4 regions of the Streptomyces cinereoruber genome follow, and region 4 is predicted to be linked to each of the others. Evidence: riboswitches for the same ligand, from Rfam matches in the RefSeq annotation. Region 4 holds a riboswitch; each other region holds the start of a gene.
The links. A riboswitch is a leader RNA that binds a small molecule or an ion and turns the genes downstream of it on or off. The one in region 4 is predicted to bind cyclic di-AMP.
Positions count from the first base shown of each region.

Region 1: linked by a shared signal. The riboswitch ahead of CP977_RS32580 (LysM peptidoglycan-binding domain-containing protein) and the one ahead of CP977_RS05140 (C40 family peptidase) in region 4 are both predicted to bind cyclic di-AMP.
Region 2: linked by a shared signal. The riboswitch ahead of CP977_RS28940 (M23 family metallopeptidase) and the one ahead of CP977_RS05140 (C40 family peptidase) in region 4 are both predicted to bind cyclic di-AMP.
Region 3: linked by a shared signal. The riboswitch ahead of CP977_RS25930 (M23 family metallopeptidase) and the one ahead of CP977_RS05140 (C40 family peptidase) in region 4 are both predicted to bind cyclic di-AMP.

Region 1 covers NZ_CP023693.1:7,244,623-7,246,812, forward strand. Annotated here, with positions in the region: gene CP977_RS32575 (phosphoribosyltransferase family protein) at 1-253, shown strand, start outside; gene CP977_RS32580 (LysM peptidoglycan-binding domain-containing protein) at 250-1,146, opposite strand; cyclic di-AMP (ydaO/yuaA leader) riboswitch at 1,153-1,326, opposite strand; gene CP977_RS32585 (DUF6197 family protein) at 1,710-2,190, shown strand, end outside.
Region 2 covers NZ_CP023693.1:6,405,883-6,408,072, reverse strand. Annotated here, with positions in the region: gene CP977_RS28945 (SGNH/GDSL hydrolase family protein) at 1-70, opposite strand, end outside; gene CP977_RS28940 (M23 family metallopeptidase) at 231-1,208, opposite strand; cyclic di-AMP (ydaO/yuaA leader) riboswitch at 1,212-1,372, opposite strand; gene CP977_RS28935 (tyrosine-protein phosphatase) at 1,761-2,190, shown strand, end outside.
Region 3 covers NZ_CP023693.1:5,737,569-5,739,758, forward strand. Annotated here, with positions in the region: gene CP977_RS25925 (M16 family metallopeptidase) at 1-371, shown strand, start outside; cyclic di-AMP (ydaO/yuaA leader) riboswitch at 661-821, shown strand; gene CP977_RS25930 (M23 family metallopeptidase) at 835-1,605, shown strand; gene CP977_RS25935 (GntR family transcriptional regulator) at 1,816-2,190, shown strand, end outside.
Region 4 covers NZ_CP023693.1:1,172,146-1,174,335, reverse strand. Annotated here, with positions in the region: gene CP977_RS05145 (ATP-binding protein) at 1-384, shown strand, start outside; gene CP977_RS05140 (C40 family peptidase) at 490-966, opposite strand; cyclic di-AMP (ydaO/yuaA leader) riboswitch at 970-1,100, opposite strand; gene CP977_RS05135 (hypothetical protein) at 1,493-1,798, opposite strand; gene CP977_RS05130 (ClpP family protease) at 1,806-2,190, opposite strand, start outside.

The sequences.
Region 1 (2,190 bases), 6.1 Mb from region 4:
CCTCGCGGCCGACCGCCTGGCCGGGGTGCGGGCCCCGACCCTCCTGGTGGTGGGAGGCGAGGACCCGCTGGTCCTGGACCTCAACCGGCGGGCCGGGGCGCTGCTGCGCTGCGAGAACCGGCTGGCCGTGGTGGAGGGCGCCACTCACCTCTTCGAGGAGCCCGGCGCCCTGGAGGAGGTGGCGGAACTCGCCACCTCCTGGTTCACCGGGCACTTCCGGCGCCGGGACGCCCCGGCGGTCGGCGCGGACTAGTAGGCGCCGTAGACGTTGTCGATGGAGCCGTAGCGGTCGGCCGCGTAGTTGCAGGCGGCGGTGATGTTGGCGACCGGGTCGTACAGGTCGGTCGACGTGCCGGGCACGTGGTACCGGTCGAAGGTCGGCTGGATGACCTGGAGGAGGCCCTTCGAGGGGGTGCCGTTGACGGCGTTGATGTCCCAGTTGTTGATGGCCAGCGGGTTGCCGGAGGACTCGCGCATGATGTTGCGGTGGATGCCCTCGTAGGAGCCGGGGATGCCGTGCTGGGCCATGATGTCCAGCGACTGCCGGATCCAGCCGTCGAGGTTGTCGGCGTACTGCGCGACGGCGGCAGGGGCGGCAGCGGCGGCGGCCGGGGCGGCGGCGGAGGCCCCCGTCGGGGCGCCGGAGGCCGGGGCGGTCGCGCGGCGCTCGGAGCGGCTCGCCCGGTCGTCCGTGGCGGACTTCTTCGCCTTCGCGGTGGTCTTCCGCTCCGTCTTCTCCTGCTTCTTCGTCGGCGCGGGGGCGGCCTCGGCCGAACCCCGATGAATCGTCAGCTCCAGACCGGGGTGAATGAGTGACGGGTTGTCACCCACGGCGCTCTGGTTGGCACGGTAAAGGCTCTTCCAGCCTCCCTGAATTCCCTTCTTGTGGGCGATCAGGGAAAGCGAGTCACCGCTCACGACGGTGTACGTGCGCGCGGCCGCCGGGGCCTTGGCGGCGACCGGGGCCGCGGCGGGCGCGGTGAAGGTCTTGGCAGCGATCTCCGGGGCCGCGGCGGGGGTCGCGGCGCCGGCCGTGGCGGGGGCGATCAGGGGCAGGGACAGCGCGGCTCCACCCGCGCCGACCAGGGCGAGGCCACGGGAGACGTGGTTGCGGCGGGGGCGACGGTGCTTACCGTGTGCAGGCATGACGGGATTCCTCTCCGGCGCCTACGAGGTGAGCTGTCGGGTTCGGACGGGAGGTGTCCGGCCGCGCGCACGCGGCTGCACCCCGAGCCGTTCCGGATCACCGGACCGGCGTATTCGTGGGTCCCCCGCTCCTGCCGTCGGGTGAAAAGGGAGGTTTCCGAGCGGTGGCAGGATTAGGCGTTCCGCTCGAATGGGGGTGACCGTAGGCCAGCAATGCGGCGAATAACAAGAGGATCAGATCGGCGGCACCCGTAAAAGGATCAACGAATTCGGGGAATTCAAGATCGGCCGGGCCCGGAAGGGGTCGAACTTCCTTGTGGGGTACGGGGCCGGAGGGGTCCGCACCGTGTGGAGGGCCGTGCGGAGTGAGTCGCGTCACCCGGTGAATTATGTCCGAATATGCGGCGTAATTCCATTGATGGGGGAATGAGGCGAAAATCGGTGAGGTGGTGTTTTCGGGGGTGATGGGTGGCTTTTGGTGGCATCGGGTGTCACTCAAGGGCAAAGCTCGCAAAGCCGACATTCCTCTCGAAGGATGGAGCGACCGACCCAGGAGCCGCCCGATGCCCCCCATCGCCCCCCAGCTCACCCCCGACGCCCTCGACCGCGAGGCCGCCGCCCTCTACGAGAGCGCCGTCTGGCAGCGGATCGTCACCGACTGGACCGCGCCGGCGCCCGAACGGCCGGCACCCGCACCCGTACCGCTCGCGCCCGCACCCGTATCGCCCGCGCCCGGGACCGTCCCGCTCGCACCCCCGCCGCCGGGGGAGGGGCGGAGCTGGCGGGACCTGCTCAGCGTGCCCGTGGACCGGCTCGTGGCCGAAGCCCTCGACGCGCTCCCGGCCCCGGGCCCCGCCGAGCGCCGCCTGCCCGGCCGGATCGGAGCCGTACTGCCGGACCGCCTCCACGCCTGGCGCCGCATCGGGCAGGCCGAGCTGCGCCCCTCGGTCCACCTCGGGTACGCGCGCCTCGTCCTGACCGAGTGGGGCTGGCAGAACGCCCCGTACAGACTCCGCGACAGACGCGGGGCCCGCTGTGTCTGCG
Region 2 (2,190 bases), 5.2 Mb from region 4:
TGAAGCTGTCACCGATCGCCGCGTACGACCCGAATGCGTTCTTGTCTCTTGATCTCGAATCGTCTGCCACGGGGGCACATCCTTCCCTTTCGCCTGTGACCTACGCGACCGTAAGGAGGGGTTGACGGCGGGTGATATATGCCACCGATAAAGATTCGCCCAAGTCGGAACAGGCCGGCGGCCCGGCACGTATGTGCCGGGCCGCCGGAAAAGGGGTGCGCGCCGGAGGGTCAGACGGAGACGCCGTGCTGGCGCAGGTAGGCCAGCGGGTCGACGTCCGAGCCGTAGCTCGGCGTGGTGCGGATCTCGAAGTGCAGGTGCGGGCCGGTGGAGTTGCCGGTGGAGCCGGAGAGGCCGATCTGCTGCCCGCCGCCGACGCTCTGCCCGGCCGAGACCGAGAGGGAGGAGAGGTGGGCGTACTGCGAGTAGTTGCCGTCCGCGTGCTGGATGACGACCTCGTTGCCGTACGAGCCGCTCCAGCCGGCGGAGACGACCGTGCCGGCGCCGACGGCGCGGACGGTGGTGCCGGAGGAGGCGATGAAGTCGACGCCGGTGTGGTAGCCGGAGGACCACATGGAGCCGGAGGCGCGGTACGGGGTGGAGAAGCCGCCGGTGACGGGGGCGACCCAGCCGGAGGAGGAGGCGGTGGAGCCGGTGGAGGAGGAGCCGGTGGAGCTCTTCTCCGCGGCCTTCGGGGCGGTGGCGGCCGGGGCGGCGGCGCGGCGGCTCTCGCGGGAGGCGCGGGGGGCGTCGTCGCCGTTCTTCCCGGCGGCGGTGGTGCTCTTCGGGCCGGTGGGGACGGAGCCCTGGGCGCCGATGGTGAGCTTCATGCCGGGCAGGATGAGGGAGGGGTCGGCGCCGATGGTCCGGCGGTTGTCCTCGTAGATCCGCTGCCAGCCGCCCGAGAGGCGGTGGTCGGCGGCGATCTTCGACAGGTAGTCGCCGGGGACGACGGAGTACGTCCGGGGGCCGTTCTCCGCGGCCTTCGCGGGGGCGGCCTTCGCCGGGGCGGCGGCCTTCGCCGCGACGGGCTGCGCGGCGACGACGGACTGGACGGAGGCGGAGGCCGGGGCGGTCTGCTCGGCGGCGTGGGCCCCGGTGGCGCCGAGGAGCGGAAGGGCGACGACGGCGCCTCCCGTACCGGCGGCGGCGAATCCGCGGGTGAGGGGGTTGTTCTTGGGACGGCGGTGCTTACCCTTCGCGGGCATGGCGAATCCTCTCCGGCGCCTGCGAGGTGAGCTGTCGGGTTCGGACTGGAGATGTCCGGCCGCGCTCTCGCGCGACTTCACCCCTAGCCGTCCTGCGTCGCGGGACCGGCGTACTTCCTTGGGTCCCCCGCTCCTGCCACGCATGGGATGGGTGGAATTCCGGACGGTGGCAGGATTCGGCGGTCCGTCCGGATTGAGCGTGACGCTAGACGAGCGGGGTCGGCGCGAACAAGCCGCTGTTTTGTCCCGGGATTCCGCCCTAGATCGTTCCCCCGGAATTCCGGTCACCCTCCGTGGACGACGCTCCCCGACTCCCCTTTCCGGCAAGGGATTCGCGCCGGAAGCCCGGCCACGATCCGTCACTTCTATGACGCTGCTCACGCGCCGAATCCCATCTCGCCTGCAATCAGGGCGCGTTATACGCAATGACTTAATTCGGACAGATCACCCATTCCTGTCCGAGGGGGTGCGCCGCACCCCTCCGGTCCGGATGATTGCCCCTGGAACCGATTTCGCCTCGGCATCCGTACGACGACACTTCCAGGAGCATCCGTGACGCAGCAGCAGGTCCCGCCCATCGACGCCGCCGAGCCCGAACTGACGGAGGTCCGCAACTTCCGGGACGTGGGCGGTCTGCCGACGACGGACGGGCGCGCGGTCCGTCCCGGCCGCCTCTTCCGCAGCGGCCACCTCGCCCATGCGACCGAGGGCGACGCCGCCTTCCTCGCCGGCCTCGGGCTGCACACCGTCTTCGACTTCCGCAACGAGGCCGACCGGCGGATCGAGGGCCCGGACGTCGAGCTGCCCGGCGTGCGGAACGTGAACATACCCCTCAACGACCCGGCCGACGGCAAGGAGTTCTGGAAGCTGGTGCGCGACGGCGACACCGTCCAGCTGCGGGAGGTCCTCGGCGACGGCAGGGCTGCGGCCCGGATGTCCGATTCGTACCGGCGGATGGTGGTCGAGCGGACCGCCGAGCACA
Region 3 (2,190 bases), 4.6 Mb from region 4:
ACACCCCCAACACGGGCCCGGCCCTGGACGACCTGTGGAAGGTGCTGCGCACCCTGGCCGCCGAGGGGCTCACGGACGCCGAGCGGGAGACCGCCGTGCAGAACCTGGTGGGGGTTGCCCCGCTCAAGTACGAGACGGCCGCCTCCGTCGCCGGGACGCTCGCCGACCAGGTGGAGCAGCACCTCCCGGACGACTTCCAGGCCCAGTTGTACGCGCGCCTGGCCGAGACCGGCACCGTCGAGGCGACCGCGGCCGTGGTCAGCGCCTTCCCGGTGGACCGGCTCGTCACGGTCCTGGTGGGCGACGCGGCACAGATCGCGGAGCCGGTGCGGGCGCTCGGCATCGGTGAGGTGACCGTCGTCACCGGCTGATCGGACCCTGTCCGGCCGGCGGCCCACCGCTGCCGACCGGACGGGCGGACCAGCGAGCGGACGGAGGGCCCCGGCGTGACGGAACGTCAGGGCCCTCCGCCCGTCCGTGCGAGTCCCGTACAGGGGTCGCACGGAAACTCCCCGGTGAATTGTCCGGATTTGAGGCAAGCGTGATCATCTGCCCTGTGGCATGCCTTACAAAAGACCATGTTCGGTTGGTGATCGACTGGCGGTCCGCATAGCGTCGGTGCGGCTGTTCGCCAGTTGCACCCGCCGCGCCCGCGGCACCGGACAGTCATCGCCGAGTCCCCGTCAGGCGCGAGCCTGGGGAGCCGGGGACCCACAGTCCCTGGGGTGAATCGGACGCCTTCGCCCGGTGCGGAGGGGCCCGTAGGAGACCTTCCTGCTCCGAACCCGTCAGCTAACCCGGTAGGCGAGAAGGAAGGAAAGGAACAACGTCTTCATGGCGTTCACCCGTGCCACCGGGAAGCATCGTGGTTCGAGCCGGATGGGGCGCCGCAGCGCGGGCATCGCCGGCGCGGCGACGCTCGCCACCACCGGCGTCATCGGAACCCTCGCCTCTCCGGCGCTCGCCGCCGACACGGACAACCGCTCCCCCGAGGACACCGGCCTCACCAAGGTGATCGCCGAGGACTCCCTCGTCGACCGGCTCAACGCCCAGGCCGACGCCCAGGACCGCGAGGCCTTCGAGGCCGCCGCCGAGCAGAAGGCCCTGGCCGAGGCGAAGCGCAAGGCCGAGGCCCGCGCCAAGGAGATCCGCGAGGAGCGGGCCCGCGCCGCCCGCGAGGCCGAGCGCCGCCGCCTGAACTCCTTCCAGCTCCCCATCGCCGGCTCGTACGTCTCCACCGGCTACCAGACCGGCGGCTCGCTCTGGTCCTCCGGCAGCCACTCCGGCGTCGACTTCCACGCCGCCTACGGCAGCCGGGTCGTCTCCGTCGGCTCCGGCACCGTCGTCGAGGCCGGCTGGGGCGGCGCGTACGGCAACAACATCGTCATCCGGATGCACGACGGCACGTACACCCAGTACGGTCACCTCTCCTCCATCGGGGTGTACGTCGGCCAGACCGTCGAGCCGGGCCAGCAGATCGGCATCTCGGGCTCGACCGGCAACTCGACCGGGCCGCACCTCCACTTCGAGGCCCGCACGGGCGCCGACTACGGCTCCGACATCAACCCGATCTCCTACCTCCGCGCCCGCGGCGTCGCCGTCTGACCCGGCCTCCCGCGCGCCCCTGACCACCGGGGGCCCTCCGCGTCGCAAAAGCCCCGGCTCGTACTGAGCCGGGGCTTTTCGTCGGCCACAACGCGGTCATGGATTCCATGGGGGCATCGGAAATTCCGGCGGGCTGCAATAGAGTCGCGGATCAGGCGCAGAACAGGCGCCGCTCGAATTGTCTCGCGCGGACCAAGGCGGAGGTCGGACATGCGCATTCCCGCGCATTCGGTATGCACGGCGATCCGGGACGACATCGTCTCCGGCGTCTTCGAGCGGGGCAGCCGGCTGACCGAGGAGCAGCTCGCCCGCCGGTACGGGGTCTCCCGCGTCCCGGTCCGCGAGGCGCTGCGCACCCTGGAGTCCGAGGGCTTCGTCCTCACCCGGCGCCACGCGGGCGCGCACGTCGCCGAGCCCACCGAGCAGGAGGCGGCCGACCTGCTCGACATGCGGGCGCTGCTCGAACCGCTGGGGGCCGCCCGGGCCGCGCAGCGGCGCACCGACGCCCACCTCAAGGTGCTGCGCGGCCTGGTCAGGCTCGGGCAGGAGCGGGCCAGGCGCGGTCAGGGCGAGGACCTGCGCTCG
Region 4 (2,190 bases):
CCCACCGCCCGGCGGTACGTCGCGCGGATTCTCACCGACTGGGGCCTCGACGCGCTCTCGGACCAGGCGGACGCGGTCCGCCTGATCGTCTCGGAACTGGCCACCAACGCCGTCCTGCACACCTTCGGCCAGTCGCCCACCTTCACGGTCGACGTACGCCTGGAGGACGGGGAGCAGCTCCACGTCGGCGTCACGGACAGCCATCCGCGCCGGCCCCGCCGCCTTCCCGCGGCGGTCCAGCAGGACAACGGCCGCGGCATGGCCATCATCCGCTCCCTCGCGGTGGAGTCCGGCGGCCGCCTCTCGGTGACCCCGACCCCGGACGGCGGCAAGACGGTCGGCATCACCCTGCCGTGGAAGGCCGCGGCACCGGTGGTCTGTTAGCGCGCGTCCGGCGGGGCCGGGGCCCGTCCGGCGACGGTTCGGGTGCGGCGGCGCCACCGCACCCCCCGGCCTCCCCTCCGGCGCCCGCTCAGTGCCCGGGCGGGGTCACCGGACGCGTCCGTAGGAGACCTTCGAGGTCCAGATCTTGTCGAGCTTGACCCAGGAGCCCGTCTTGGGCGAGTGCCAGAGCTTGCCGCTGCCGGCGTAGATGCCCACGTGGTAGACCTTGCCGCCGGAGTGGAAGAAGACCAGGTCCCCCTTCTGCCGGCCGGAGGCGGAGACGCGACTGGTCTTGTTGTACTGCTGCTGCGCGGTGCGGGGCAGCGACTTGCCCGCCTGCTTGTACGCGTAGAGCGTCAGGCCCGAGCAGTCGAACCGGGAGGGGCCGGTGGCCCCGTAGCGGTAGGGCGCCCCCTTCTTGGAGGCGGCGACGCTCAGCGCCTTGTTCGCGTGTGCGGTCGCTGCCTGGGCCTCCGGCGCCGCGCCCGGCGCGAGCAGCGTGCCGCCGACGGCGGCGAGGGTGAGAGCCGAGACGGCTCCGGCCCGGGACAGCAGGGACGGGACGTGCATCTGCGCAGTCATGCGCAACCCTTCGTCAGCCGCCTGTGAAGGATGACCTGTCGGGTTCGGGCAGGCGAAGATGCCCGGCCGCTCTCGCGGCTTCACCCCAAGGGCCGGCCCCGCTGCGGAAACAGCGCGTACGGCCCGTACTGCTCGGGTCCTCCACTCCTGCCGATCCAATCCTGTCGACCAGGCGTCCGGGACGGCGGCAGGACTCGGCGTCCGCCCGGACCGCCCCGCCTCGGATGGCGGGGGCTTGTCGTCGGCAGGGATCTTGCCCCACAGCCTGGTCGAAATCCGAGTGGAAACGACGTTATGTGAGAGTCCTCACGACTGATCCATTCGGGTGGACAGGATGGTTTCGTGATCGTCGGAGGTTTGGCGGACGAGCCCCGCACCAGCGAAGGAGCGCCCGGTTCCGCCAGATGTGTACACCCCTTGCGCAACTCGCCCGGGTCATATGTCGACTCATCGACTCCACCGAACGGACGAGTGGTTCCGGCGCGCCGTGTCGGCCGTCCGGCCCTTGACACGACATGCCGGAATGTCAACTCCGCCGCTCCCGGGGGAGCGTGACCCGGCCCGCCCGCTGCTCCCCATCCAGCACCCGCAGGGCGCGCGCCAGGGTCTCCGCGTGCACCTCGCTCTCGCCCCGCGCGTGCATGAGCGCCAGGGCCTCACGCAGCTCCTCCGCACGCCCCACCAGGGCCTGAGCCGCCCTCAGGCCCCCATAGGTATGCGTACTCCTGGATGGATTGATTCTCCCCAGGAGGTCGACGACCGCAAGGCAGGCATCGACCACTTCGCCCTCGGCCCGCGTCAGGGCGGGCAGCGGCGGCGGTTCGGGAACCACGGCCCGCTCACCGCGCCGCGCCGCGGCGGCTCGTGACCACGTGCTCCACCAGCCCGTACGCGACGGCGGCCGGGGCGTCCAGGACCGTGGGGCGGTCGAGGTCGGCGGCGACCCGCTCGCTGCTCCGTCCGGTGTGCTCGGCGAGCAGTCCGGTCATCAGGGCGCGCCGGCGGTCCAGTTCGCGGGCCTGGACGCCGAGGTCGCTCGGCTGCCCGCGCAGGGGCTCCTCCATGGCGGGCTGCCGGAGCGTGACGCGGGCGCCGGGGAGCATCATCCGCTTGCCCGGGGTGCCGGCGGCGAGCAGGACGGCGGCGGTGGAGGCGGCCTGGCCCAGGCAGGTGGTGACCACGTCGCAGGCGAGCGTCCGGATCGTGTCGTGGATCGCGGTCATG